One region of the Blautia sp. Marseille-P2398 genome, then DNA from elsewhere that is predicted to be linked to it. Evidence: riboswitches for the same ligand, from Rfam matches in the RefSeq annotation. Region 1 holds a riboswitch; each other region holds the start of a gene.
The links. Region 1 has a riboswitch for cobalamin ahead of ACESZG_RS04730 (sirohydrochlorin cobaltochelatase). Riboswitches for the same ligand answer to the same signal wherever they lie in the genome.

Region 1 (3,265 bases):
TTCCCATGGATGAATCCCTGGTGCTCTGTGCGATCGATCTGTCCGGAAGACCTTACTTTGTATGGGATGCAGAGTTTACCACAGACAGGATCGGTGACATGTCTACGGAAATGGTAAAAGAGTTCTTCTATGCCATTTCCTATGCCTGTGGCATGAATCTTCATATCAGGGTTCTGGCAGGTGGGAATAATCACCATGTAGCAGAAGCAATGTTCAAAAGTTTTGCCAAAGCACTGGACGCAGCCACATCCTATGATCCAAGGATCACAGATATTCTGTCTACCAAGGGCAGTTTGTAAAATTTGAAAATTTACGAAATGATTTATGGCAATCAATAAATTAGATGGAGACAGAAAATGGAAAATACAGTGAATTTAAAAAGCAGCATCGCATGGTCTGATTTTAAATTAAACAGTGATGGAATGGTACCTGTTATAGCCCAGGATTATCAGACAAACGAAGTGCTGATGCTGGCGTATATGAATGAAGAAGCATTTAATACCACTCTTGAAACAGGTAAAATGACTTACTGGAGCAGAAGCCGCAATGAACTCTGGACGAAGGGACTCACATCCGGACATCTCCAGTTTGTAAAATCCCTTACACTGGATTGCGACAATGATACGATCCTTGCTAAAGTAGAGCAGATCGGTGCAGCCTGCCATACCGGAAACAGAACCTGTTTTTTCAAAACCCTGACAGAAGTGTAATGAATAACGCGATAATATACAAGCCAAAATTCCATTGCCGCAGGCAATCTGGAATGAATTTTGGCTACGTTACTGTGAACGGAGTGAACAGTAACACTAATGCCAAACATTAAAGGAAAATATACACGAATTGTATTGACATTTTTGGTAAAATGTGATAAAAAAAGAATATCCGAATTGAATATGTGCAATGTTATAACGCAAAGGTTGCATCGTACTTGATGCGCAAAAGAGAATCCGGTGAGAATCCGGAGCGATACCGTCACTGTGTATGGGAGCTGCTTTTCAGAAACCACTGGGAAACCGGGAAGGGAGAAACAGCGATGATCGAAGTCAGGAGAACTGCCTTGGCGTAGAATTTAAGGTCTGCGGTATACAGAACCTGTATTCTCATAACGATACATAGCTCTTTTATTAAATGAATCAGACAGAATCGGAAATTACAGATATATCTGGTACATATAAACCATGTATTTATGGGAAGGCGGTAGCTGCAGAATATGCAGTTGCCTTTTTTGTGCATACAATTGTCCGGAAATACGAGAAATAAAAGAGGAAAAACGAAATGAAAAGAAAATCCATGTTAGCCTTATTACTGGCAGTATCCATGACCTGTTCCATGACAGCAGCAACAGGTACAGTTGCTTTTGCATCTGATGATGCAGCAACAGAAGAGGCTGCAGATGACACAGAAGCAGCTGCAGACGATGCAGATGCAGCAGATACAGAGAAAGCATCTGATGATACAACAGAAGCTTCTGATGATGATCAGAAAGCCGCAGACGAAGTTGGTGCCCTGATCGATAAGATTTATGTTCAGGAAAGAACAGACACAACTGACGAAGACTGCAAAGCAGCAAAAGAAGCATGGGACAAACTTACAGATGCTCAGAAAGAACTGGTAACAGGTGAAGAAGCAAGCCCTGAATACTTTGGACGTGACACAGGTGATGCTTCCAAAGATGATCCTCGTAACCAGGATGAGATTGGTGAGAATGAACTTCTTGTAGTAAGTTTTGGTACATCCTTCAACGACAGCCGTGCAGAGGATATCAAAGGAATCGAGGATGCCCTTGCAAAAGCATATCCGGACTGGTCAGTAAGACGTGCATTTACAGCACAGATTATCATCAACCATGTACAGGCAAGAGATGATGAAGTAATCGATAATATGCAGCAAGCTCTTGACCGTGCAGTAGCTAACGGTGTTAAGAATCTTGTTGTACAGCCGACACATCTGATGCATGGTGCAGAATATGATGAAATGACAGAGGCAATTGATGGATACAAAGACAAATTTGAATCTGTTGCAATTGCAGAGCCAATGCTCGGTGAAGTTGGTGATGACGCTACAGTGATCAATGATGACAAGAAAGCAGTTGCTCAGGCGATCACAGATGAAGCCTGCAAGGAAGCTGGATTTGATGATATGAAAGCAGCAGCAGATGCAGGCACAGCATTTGTATTCATGGGACATGGTACATCCCATACAGCTAACGTAACCTATGACCAGATGCAGACACAGATGGATGATCTTGGATTCACAAACGCTTTCATCGGAACTGTAGAGGGAGAACCGGAAGACACAGCATGTGACAAGGTTATCGAGAAAGTAAAAGAAGCAGGATTCAAGAATGTAATCCTTCGTCCTCTGATGGTTGTTGCCGGAGACCACGCTAACAATGATATGGCTGGTGATGATGCAGATTCCTGGAAATCTCAGTTTGAGGCATCCGGTGATTTCGACAGTGTTGACTGTCAGATCGCAGGTCTTGGAAGAATCGCAGCAGTAGAAGATCTGTATGTGGCTCATACAAAAGCAGCAATTGATTCTCTTGGAGCATCTGACGATGCAGCAGCAGAAGATACTGATGCCAAAGCAACAGATGACAGTGCAGACGATGCACAGGCAGATGACGCAGCTGAGACAACAGCTGATACTGCAGAGGCTGACGCTGAATAAAAAATATTGTTCAAACAAGATAAACTGCCCGGAGAACTTGCAAAAGTTTCCGGGCAGATATATTATATGATAAGAAAAAAAGAAGTCATAGCAATTCCATAAAATACTGCAAACAGTTCGCACGTTTCTGTTCATTCCGTTCACAGTAACGTGCGCACATCTGAGAAAGATCCAGAGGAACTGTCTTAATTGCATTATTTTCTGGAATTACTATAATATATTTGCCATCACCTGTTCAAAAGCCTGTTGCTCTGCAGCAGATGGGTTGAACAGCACGATAGAAAAAACTATAAAAAATATGAAGATAAGGGAGAAGAAATAATCATGAAGAAACGTTCATTTACATTATTAATGTCAGCACTTACTATTTCAGCTACTCTGATCGGTACAAGCCCGGTTGCTGCAAAGACAGATACTGATACGGCAACAGAAGAAACCACTGATAAAGAAGAAACAACTGCAAAAGATGCTGATTCAGAAAACACAGATAATAAAGAAACAGATGCATCCAAGAGTGATACATTAGAGGATGGCACCTACACAGCAGAATTTGATACAGACAGCGGAATGTTCCATGTAAATGAAGCAAACG
Region 2 (3,265 bases), on a different contig from region 1:
AACATCGATACCTACTGCGTTCATAAATTGTCACTCCTTAAGATTATTGCAATGGATAAGTACCAGTTTTACTCATTGCCTATTCAATCTACTGTGGTGTGACACGAATGCACCTAAGGTGATTCAACCTGCATAAAACGAACGCTGCGAATGAGGAACTGGTTATCAGTCTGTTTTACGGACGCGAAGTCCAAGGAAGAAAAAGATATCCAATTGCTACCTACATTCTAACAGCTTAAGCAACAAGATGGATAATTCCTTACTGGATGTAAGGGATATTAACCATAAATATATTGTAATAGGAAGAAAGTTATACCAGCCAGTGCAGTCCGCTGTCACCGGAAGTAGGGAAAAGATATGCAGAGCCGTCCAAACGGAAAGAGAGAGGGTTGTACAGAGAGGGAAACAGAACCTATAACGCAGATGCCGTAGGCGCATATAATATCCTGAGAAAATATCACTCCGTATCCGGAGTAAAAAAAGAACTGTCCGTAACCGGACTGAAAACACCGGAAATAATAAAAGTAGCTGTATAGCTCTAAAGAGCAAACAGTAGTGGTGCCATGGATGCACCCTGAAAAAAGGCGGTATCCCGCCTTAATTCAGATGCTCTGGTAACTCAGTTGCCGAGTAATTCACAACAGAGGTGTGGAAGATCATTCCTTTGATTTGTATATTCCGCATTGTGGAGATTCTGTAAAAGAGTGTTTTCTCAGACGTATTCCGGGGATAATAAGGGAAGTAATTATTTGTAATCGGGATATTGACAAATTATGGACAAAATGTTAAGATGGTTTCGTAAAAAACGAATAGCGTTTAGCGCACATGTACAGCTCATTACTACGGTAATGATTGAAGAATCGTTGGGTGAGAATCCCAAACAGGGCTTTCGTCCCTTGTAGTATATTCAGTCTGCAATTCACTGTATTCTTGTAGAAGTATTCATAAGGGATACTTTAATATAAAGGATAGGAGTGGATTCTTGGTTTGTACATTGATATTCCCTGCCGAATCCGGCAGGGATTTTTTTTGCACTTTGATAACAGAATATCGGAAGTAACGTTATCTCTTTATCTTTAGCTTTTGGAAATCCGGTGAGATACCGGTACGGTCTCATCCCCACTGTAATAAGGACGAACACTGCGAAGCCATTGGAAATTATTTCTGAGAAGGGCAGTAAGTAGGTTAGAGTATGTCTGAAAAATACTCTGGAACTTTAAGTCAGGAGACGGACTTTAGTAAAAATAAAAAACAAATATCTGTAGGCATAACGGAGGTTTATTTTTTATACCCTTTCTTATGGAAAACAGGTATCAAACGTGGTCTGAAAAGGCTGCGAAATGATATATTTTGCAGGATAACCTGCAAAAAAATAATACATTTAATTAAGGAGGAAACAAAATGAACATGAAAGTAAGAAAAAGCGTGATTGCATTCTTAATGGCAACAACAATGGTAGGAAGCACAGCAGTACCGGCTATGGCAGATACAGTAACTGCAAAAGTGTCTATAAAGACAACTGGTTTAACAGGAAAAAATAGTGCGTCACCAGACATTGTGCCAGAAAAAGTTGTTACAGTAACAAATTCCAACGGTTCTGTTACTGCACTAGATGTTCTGAAAGCAGTTTCGGGATCTGATACTGAAACAAAAGAGACTTTAAATGGTAAAACTTATCATTATCAAGGAGTTTTAAGTTGGTATGATAGTCAGTATGGAAATTATATTCCAGCTGTTAAAATGGAAAATCATGCTAATAGCGATTTAGGGAAAGTATTTGCAGATGATGGTACAGCAAATAAAACAGCAAACTCTCTTGCTAACGGAAGAGGAAAATATTTCAAATTATCAAATCTTAATACAACAGAAACAGAAAGCATGAAGGTTACAAAAAATTCAACCTGGAACAATATAGTACATAAAACAGATTGGCTTTCTGAGAAAGACTATAATAATTATTCAGGTTGGATGACTATTATTGATGGTAATACAGATAACTTAGGTGTTGATACTGTACTTTCCGACACTAAAGAACACACTGTATGCTTAGATTTTTCTATGATGATGGGATTAGATCTTGGATTTTCCAGTTATGTTCAGCAGGGAGATCAGTGGATTCAGGTTCCGGGTTGGAAATAAAGTAAATTTTAATAGCAAATAAAAAGATGAAGATACTAATGCTTTATAAAGTTTCACTTTATAAAGCATTAGTTCTTCGTCTTTTTCATATTATTTTAATTTTAGGGTGTAAATAGATATGAAGAAAAAGAAAAAAGAAAAAAAAATCTTATATCAGTTAATATTCTCAGCTTTTCTATTATTTAGTAATGCCTATCTTGTAAAAGCTAATTCAGATATATTATCACAAGATTCAACAGGGAAATACTGTATTAATACAGAACAAGATTATTATAATTTTATCGAAAATATACAAAATTATAATAATAAAACGGTTATACTATGTAATGACATTGACATTTCAGATGTTCCAGAAGCAACATCTAGTTTTGGCGGCATATTGAACGGAAAAGGACACACCATTACATATGCTTCAAAAGAAGCAAAAGAAAACATTGCTGTATTTCCTTTTCGTATAAATGACAATGGAATTGTAGAAAATATAAATGTACAAATTGATGAATCATATGCATATAATAGCGAAACAGATGAATTTCAAACTGTCTTTTCGCGATGTGATGGAATTGCAAAAGGAATAACAATTAAAGGAAACGTAACTTGTATTTATGACGATGAAGATACAGATGTTTATATAGGTGCAATCGAGGGAAACGGAACTTTAATGGATTCTTCCATAGCAATAACTTACGATTTGCAGAGTGAAAAAACAATCGAAGAAATAGCTGACGATATTGTTGATAATGATTTATCATTTGAATTTTGTCAATTAGGAACAATTAATACTGGAATAACTTACCAAAATTGTATAGGATATGGACAGTATTCGGAAGCAATAAAGTCATTAGCAGATGAACTGGAACCCAAAATAAAAGATAATACATGGGGATATCTATGTGTTTCATTTACACGAAAAAGTTTTTTTAGTACGTCAGCAAGTGCAACCAATTGTTATTATGATAAAGAAAATATGCCAGACATTAAAATCATGTCTGAATATATTACAAATAGAGATAATAATAAAGAGTTTCCTAATTATGCTGATTTTGGCAAAACTACGTCTGAAATGAAAAACCAGGGAACTTATGAAGGGTTTGACTTTAATAAAAAATGGACTATTTCCCCAGAA
Region 3 (3,265 bases), on a different contig from region 1:
TTTCCTGCAGTTGTCTCATAAACTGCTGCTACTGACTGTCCCGCCTGTATCGGAATCACTGAAAGTGCTGAAGAACCATCATAAAAATAATTATTCCTGTACTTTTGATCCGAAGCAGCCACTGCCTCTGCACTTACAAGTTTACTGATATTGGGATCCTGATAAGAAAGATAGTAATATCCTCCGTCTCCTTTCTTCTCCCCCCAACTGTTTTTGATGATCCACGCACCATCAGATGTTACATTGGAAACAGGAAGAAAATTATCCTTTGAATACGTATCATCCCATCCGACCACTGTCACAATATGATTAATTACAGTCGAATTTGATTTTCCAACAGGATAACAATATGCAGCTGTGTCCGGATTTACATAACTTTCCTTCATATAAAGCATAATGGATACTGCATGGTCATTCAGCAGCATTTCTTTCATACGTTCCTCACTGTATTGGGAAACAGATGCATTTTTCAGATATGCTGCAGAATTATAAGCCTTACTTTCCGGAATCTGTACAGTCAGATCATTCTGATGCGAAGAATCCGTAGGAAATGGTACATCGGCCTCTGTGGTCATTCCCGACCATGTACTGAGATAAATCGCCGCCAGGTGATCATTACCTCCTATCACGTGATAATTTCCCAGTACATAATTCTTATCATCAGGGGTATTTCCAAGAGGATCATTCTGTCTGTTGGAGAAAAAATATGATAAATGTTCTTCTGACAGATCGTAGGTTCCTTTGTTCTGTGCCAAAAGCGAAACCTCCATGATTGCTGCCATACCAAAAGCCCAGCAGGTTCCAAATGGATTCTGATTCTTTACGGGCGTAACTAATCCTTCCTTTCTGGCATCATAGGAAGATGGAAATGCAGCCTCCCTGTTTCCATATGCAGCATAAACTGATGTCAGATCACTCTCCACTTCAATTCCCGGATCCAAAGGTTTTAAATTTTTAAAGGGTTCCAGTTCTTCCTTTCTTTCCTCTTCTGTCAACGGACGGCCCTTAATATACCTGATTCCGTCTGTACCCTCTTCTGAGTTTTCTCCATCCTGAAACTCCTGTTTTGCATCATCGCTTCCGAACAATTCTGCATCCGATCCCGTATCTGTTCCAAATTCATCTGCCTGTGAACTTTGAAATTCTTTCAGATCTGATGTATTTTCTTCTGTCTCTCTGTTGACTCCGGATCCAAACATTTCCTGACCCGCAGCGGGTACCGATGTACAAACCATTGCATAAGCCAGAAAAACTGACAATGCGCGTATCGCTGTATTTCTTTTTTTCATGTAGTAGTTAACTCCTTTACATAAATATAATATCATTATATCAGTATCTTTTTTGTTTTTCAACCATGATCAATGACAAAAACCGTCGGAAAACAGTGAATTTTCCCTGTTTTCCGACGGCTCTATGTAGAAATGCAGAGCTCTGCCGACAAGAAAATGTCGCCAGGAAAAGACGTCAAATGCCTGTGATGCATTTTCTTCTGTGCATGTGAAAAGTGTGGAAAATGTGTGTGAAATGCTTTATATACTAACTCAGAACAGACTTGAAAATCTTACAGACTCTTCTCTTTTGCTATCCTTATTCTAGCAGAACAAGCATTGTATTACAATGAAAATCGTTCTTTCTTATTTGTGCTAATCTGACACATTGTTACTGTTCACTCCGTTCTAAGCAGCGACACATTCTCCTCTTATTTGCTGATACTTTCCTTTGCTCTTTTCATCATATCAGCCAGTTCCTGGTATTTTCCTGTGACATATCCATAGTTTTTTCGCTTATGCGGAAGCATACAGTTTGTGCAGTCTTTAATTCCCTTTTCCGTATACCGGAAATTCCCACCGCATTTCTCACCCAGGGCATATAGCGGGCAATAACAGAACAGACAGTTAAAATCATCCGGATCTGCATTCTTATGACACGGAAAAAATTCACATTTCTTATGGCTGAAATAAGAATATTCTTTCCCTTCCCAATAAGGTTTCTCCATTGCTACCTCTCCTCTCCTGTTGCAAGTTTTTATCTTTCCAGAATAATTCCGTTTTCTCAGTCTCCATCAATCCCACCCATCAGAGGACAAAATAAAAAAAATACTCTAATAAATTATCAATTTCTCTTCACATAACAAAGCATTGAAAATTCATTACAGTATTTTTCACAGATCATACATTTAAAATTAATAAGAGGGAGCGATGCTACCCCGGGGTAGAAAAAAATCCGTTCATGAGTGCGCGGAGGGAACGAATAAATCCGAAGTAGTATCGCCTGCCATTTAATCATGTATAATTCATAAAGAACAGGCGCATTCCATAAAAAATGTCTGCCTTCAGATAAAAGCAGACAACACTCCGAAGCTGCGGATTCAACGGAGTTGGTTGTTACACTTTACACGGAAGTTTAACCTCGCCATACCAAGCAGGTTTCCTGGCTCCAGGCTCATCGCTCCTCTCTCCTTCTCATGCTATGGCACAATGGACATTCTGAGATTTGCTCCTCTGTTACAGTGACCGGATCGCTCAGGTTTCTCACCTGATTCCCTCTTTCTGTACTGCTCTTTCTCACAGTATCAGCACTTAATATGTTCTGTATGGAATTATACTGTCATTATAATAACACCCTGCAACAAGCTTGTCAACTATTTATCAATATATTTTCCAAATTATTATTGTTCATTCGTTACTGTTCACACACCACTATTCCGCGAGGTGTTTTGGCATGAATATTCCACACCTTCCGGCAGCGGATCCCATTCATTCAGACCAAGACTCTGTCTGAATTTTGCTTCTTCCAGACTCAGCTTTGGAACATCCTCATTCAAAAACGCTCTCAGCTCATCAATCCCCTCTCCGGTCACATTGTTTACCAGAAAAATTCTTTCACATCCTGCATTCAGCATCCACTGACGCACCATTGGAACATTCGCATAAGGAGAATCTATTTTCGTAATGATTCCTATCAGTGGTCTCAGAATAAATGCATTACTGCCATAGCCAAACAAACTGAAAGGTTCATCTGCTGACTGTACCATTGCCACCACATCTGCTTCAAAAGAAAAACAGGCCAGCCCTACGCTGAAATGCTTGGACTCTGCATACTCTCCCGGAGAATCAATGGTATCATCATCCGTATTCGTATACTGCGTTTTTACATAATGAAGTTTTTCGCCTTTTAATGCCTGCGTTAATGAAGTCTTACCTGCTTCACTTCTGCCCATCAGAAATATTTTCTTCATATTTAATGTCTGTCCCTTTCACTTCTC
Region 4 (3,265 bases), on a different contig from region 1:
CGGACCACAGGCAGCTGTCTGTTTCATCAGGGCATGTTTTACTGCCATACGGACTGCCCTGCCAATCAGCTCTCCAAGCTTGGAATGTCCGGAGGCATCGGTAAGTGTCAGCTCTCCCTCCATAGCCGAGGCAATCACCATTCCGTCAGTACCAGAACCTGTCGCGATTTCTTCTGAATAACAGCTTCCAAGTAAGAGATGTGAAACGGCCGCTGCTTTTGCCTCCGAAGCAATCATCATTGAGCGGACCATGGCTGCCTCTGTAACATTCTGATTGATATAGATAAAAACATTGATCGTACCGGGTGGCAGCATCTCGTAAGCACCGTTTCTTTCATAGTAAGAAGAAGGATCTCCCGGACACATTCCGTTTGAATCAATTCCCCCTGTAACAGCAGCAGTCACGGATAACTCCTGATAACAGATTTTCTCAACAGCACACAGTTCAGTCCATGCCGCTGTGCTGAGTGCGGTTGCTGTCTGCGGATCAATTCCCAGCTCTTTTGTATGAATGTTCAGGTCTTCCTCATAGGTGTTTCCAAGCATTTCACATTCATAGGCACCATTCATGCAGTTGATATTTAAAGCATGCGTGAGATGAGCAGTGATCCCGCCATTAAGAGGACTGGTGCTAAGAACCCTTGTTTTTCCCGGAAAAGAAAAAACAGTACATCCCTTCTTTTGAAAATAAGTAAAAGTATCATTCATAAACATTCCTCTTTTTTGTCTGTTCAATACAGATTTTGTTGTTATTAGGAAAAGTATTCTACTTTGAATCCTGACTGCTGGCAGTATCTGTCTACTTTAGAACCTTTATAACAGCGGATCGTAGCCGCTTTGTTGATGATCCATTCCCCGATAAATTCAGGATCATGGCGAATCTCCAGATACTGCAGGCGGTTACATCCATGAAAGATCCATTTTCCAAGGTATCTGACATTGGGCGGAATCACCACAGAGGTCAGATTACAGCACTTAAAAAAAGCACTCTCATCAAGAACTTCCAGCGAATCAGGCAGCTGCAGCGAATCCATTCCGCAGAAATAGAAAGCCTGCTTTCCGATAACCCTTAAATCCCCCCCCGGAAAAGAAATACAACTCAGTTTCTTACATTTATAAAAAGCCCTGTCATCGATTTCTTCCAGAGAGGCAGGGAAAACAACTTCCGTAAGAGTAGCGCATTCTGAAAAGGCATTCGGACCGATAAATGTCAGTTTGCTGTTCGGGGCGAACTCCAGACTGTTCAGTTTCCGGCCATTGTTAAATGCGTTTTTTGGAATACTGGTAAGGCTGGCGGGAATTTTGACTTTTTTCAGAGAAATGCAGTCTGAAAATACCCCTATGCCAAGTTTTTGCAGATGTTCAGGAAGCTCTATTCTGTTTAACCGGGAACATCCCTGAAAGGCTTTGTTTCCAATCTGTTCCATTTCATAGGGAAATACCACAGAACGAATATCAGGTCTGTTAAAAAAGGTTTCTGCTGAGATAGAGCGGCAGTTTTGTGGAAGTTCCATATTCTTCTCAATATACTGTCCGCAGTTACGACGCGTAAGTGTCAGAGAATTTGACATAAAAAAATACTCCTTTGCTGATAGACAATGTTGTTTTCTCTGCATGGGAGTAGTATGGACTATGATAAAAATAACAAGGTACCAATAACTGCCGGTGTTCTATATTCCTTAAAAGGAACAGAGAAAACATATGTAAGGATGATACTTCTGTAAAAAAGAGAACACTAAAGAAGATCACCCTTCCATTTCCTATTGCGTGTAGTTAATGGCGGCAGTTTATAGCAGGTATTCTGACTCACGCAGTAACGCCATGTCTCTCCTTCTCGCATAACGATGCAATGGATATGAGATATGGCTGCACGTATACAGCAGCACGACTGTTCAGGATTCTGACCTGATTCCCTCTTAGCTGAAAGTCCGACATTTCTATACCGTGACTGACAGAACTAAAAACCGGTAATTGTCAATGAATGTTCGATTAAATTGTATTATACGTATTATACACTTTTTTGGAGAAAAGACAACAAATTTTTTGAGGGGGAGACAAAATCAGGGAGGGGACGCGCAGGGAAAGCGTTTCTTTTCTGTGCGCTGGTTATTGGATGTGTGGGGATTTGTATGATTTGCAGGTAATGTTTTTGGTTTTGAATAATTGCGCGTCGCATTCTCGTTACTTTAGCCTGCAAATAAAAAGTCAAGGCTAAATTGAAAGAATATTGAAAAATTTATACAGGTTGAAAATTGGGTATCAAAATTAGACCACCACGCCAGTGCTGGTCTGAAAATTTTGGTGGATAATTAAGACTCTGGAAGAGATGCGAGATATTCTTTCACTCGTCCGTAGTAGATTCTTAGAAACTTGTTGGCACCTGCAGTCATATAGACATAGTAAGGCTTGCCTTGAGCACGTTTCTTATCTAAGAACTGATAAACAGGATCATCTTGAGGATGCGTTTTAATTAGGACATCCATTACCTGAAATAAAGTCTTTCTTAGATCAGCGGAACCTCGTTTTGAGGTAGGAACACTTTTTTGTTCATAGGTTCCGGATTCATTAACACCGGGATCTACACCGGCAAATGCAGTAATAGCACTTTTGTGAGTGAAACGGGAAACATTTCCAATCTCAGCCATCAACTGAGGACCAAGTGAAGTTCCAACACCTTTCATAGCCATAACGACAGGATACTCCGGGAGTTTGGATGCAGTTTCATTCATGAGAGTGCGTAGTGACTCAACAGTTGTAGAGGCACTATTAAGCTGGTCTACAGCCTGCTTGATAATAAGCTTTGTAATGGCATCCTTTGGAAGTACAGGAACAAGTTCCTTTGCTTTTCCATAGATTTCTTCAGCTTTTGACTGACTGAAGTTGTACTTCTTGCGTTTGCACCAGTTTTGATAATGGTCGATAAAGGCATTCAGGGACATTTTACGGACACAGTCCACATGCCAGTATGTAGATGCAAAATCAACCCATTTCTGGCTGCCGTCACTGCGTGCAGGACTGTCAAAGTAAGTATTAACACCAGGATAGGTTTGGTCAAGGATGCCGATAAGATTATTTTTCATAGCTGTCTTATGCTTCATGTAAAAGCCGAACTGGCGATTCATGGTTTTGAGCTGATTGCGTAATTCATCCATAACATTATACTGTTTAAGGTTTTGCCATTTGTCAAGAGCATATCGGGCAATCTTAACAGCATCCGCTTTGTCAGATTTCACTTTACGAAGAGAATCATTATCAAAGTCTTTGA

Region 2: linked by a shared signal. The riboswitch ahead of ACESZG_RS08565 (hypothetical protein) and the one ahead of ACESZG_RS04730 (sirohydrochlorin cobaltochelatase) in region 1 are both predicted to bind cobalamin.
Region 3: linked by a shared signal. The riboswitch ahead of ACESZG_RS08780 (cysteine-rich small domain-containing protein) and the one ahead of ACESZG_RS04730 (sirohydrochlorin cobaltochelatase) in region 1 are both predicted to bind cobalamin.
Region 4: linked by a shared signal. The riboswitch ahead of ACESZG_RS08580 (leucine-rich repeat domain-containing protein) and the one ahead of ACESZG_RS04730 (sirohydrochlorin cobaltochelatase) in region 1 are both predicted to bind cobalamin.

What each region holds. Positions count from the first base shown of each region.
Region 1 is NZ_CAXSTD010000003.1:73,764-77,028, forward strand. It holds gene hisB (imidazoleglycerol-phosphate dehydratase HisB) at 1-299, shown strand, start outside; partial or broken gene hisI (phosphoribosyl-AMP cyclohydrolase) at 378-704, shown strand; cobalamin riboswitch at 898-1,075, shown strand; gene ACESZG_RS04730 (sirohydrochlorin cobaltochelatase) at 1,276-2,673, shown strand; gene ACESZG_RS04735 (hypothetical protein) at 2,998-3,265, shown strand, end outside.
Region 2 is NZ_CAXSTD010000006.1:61,798-65,062, reverse strand. It holds gene ACESZG_RS08575 (IS110 family transposase) at 1-24, opposite strand, end outside; gene ACESZG_RS08570 (hypothetical protein) at 390-536, shown strand; cobalamin riboswitch at 1,043-1,253, shown strand; gene ACESZG_RS08565 (hypothetical protein) at 1,402-2,139, shown strand; gene ACESZG_RS08560 (hypothetical protein) at 2,258-3,265, shown strand, end outside.
Region 3 is NZ_CAXSTD010000006.1:110,424-113,688, forward strand. It holds gene ACESZG_RS08775 (C1 family peptidase) at 1-1,289, opposite strand, end outside; gene ACESZG_RS08780 (cysteine-rich small domain-containing protein) at 1,700-1,996, opposite strand; cobalamin riboswitch at 2,403-2,598, opposite strand; gene ACESZG_RS08785 (EutP/PduV family microcompartment system protein) at 2,690-3,238, opposite strand.
Region 4 is NZ_CAXSTD010000006.1:65,292-68,556, reverse strand. It holds gene ACESZG_RS08585 (adenosylcobinamide amidohydrolase) at 1-708, opposite strand, end outside; gene ACESZG_RS08580 (leucine-rich repeat domain-containing protein) at 753-1,571, opposite strand; cobalamin riboswitch at 1,774-1,977, opposite strand; gene ACESZG_RS08575 (IS110 family transposase) at 2,310-3,265, opposite strand, start outside.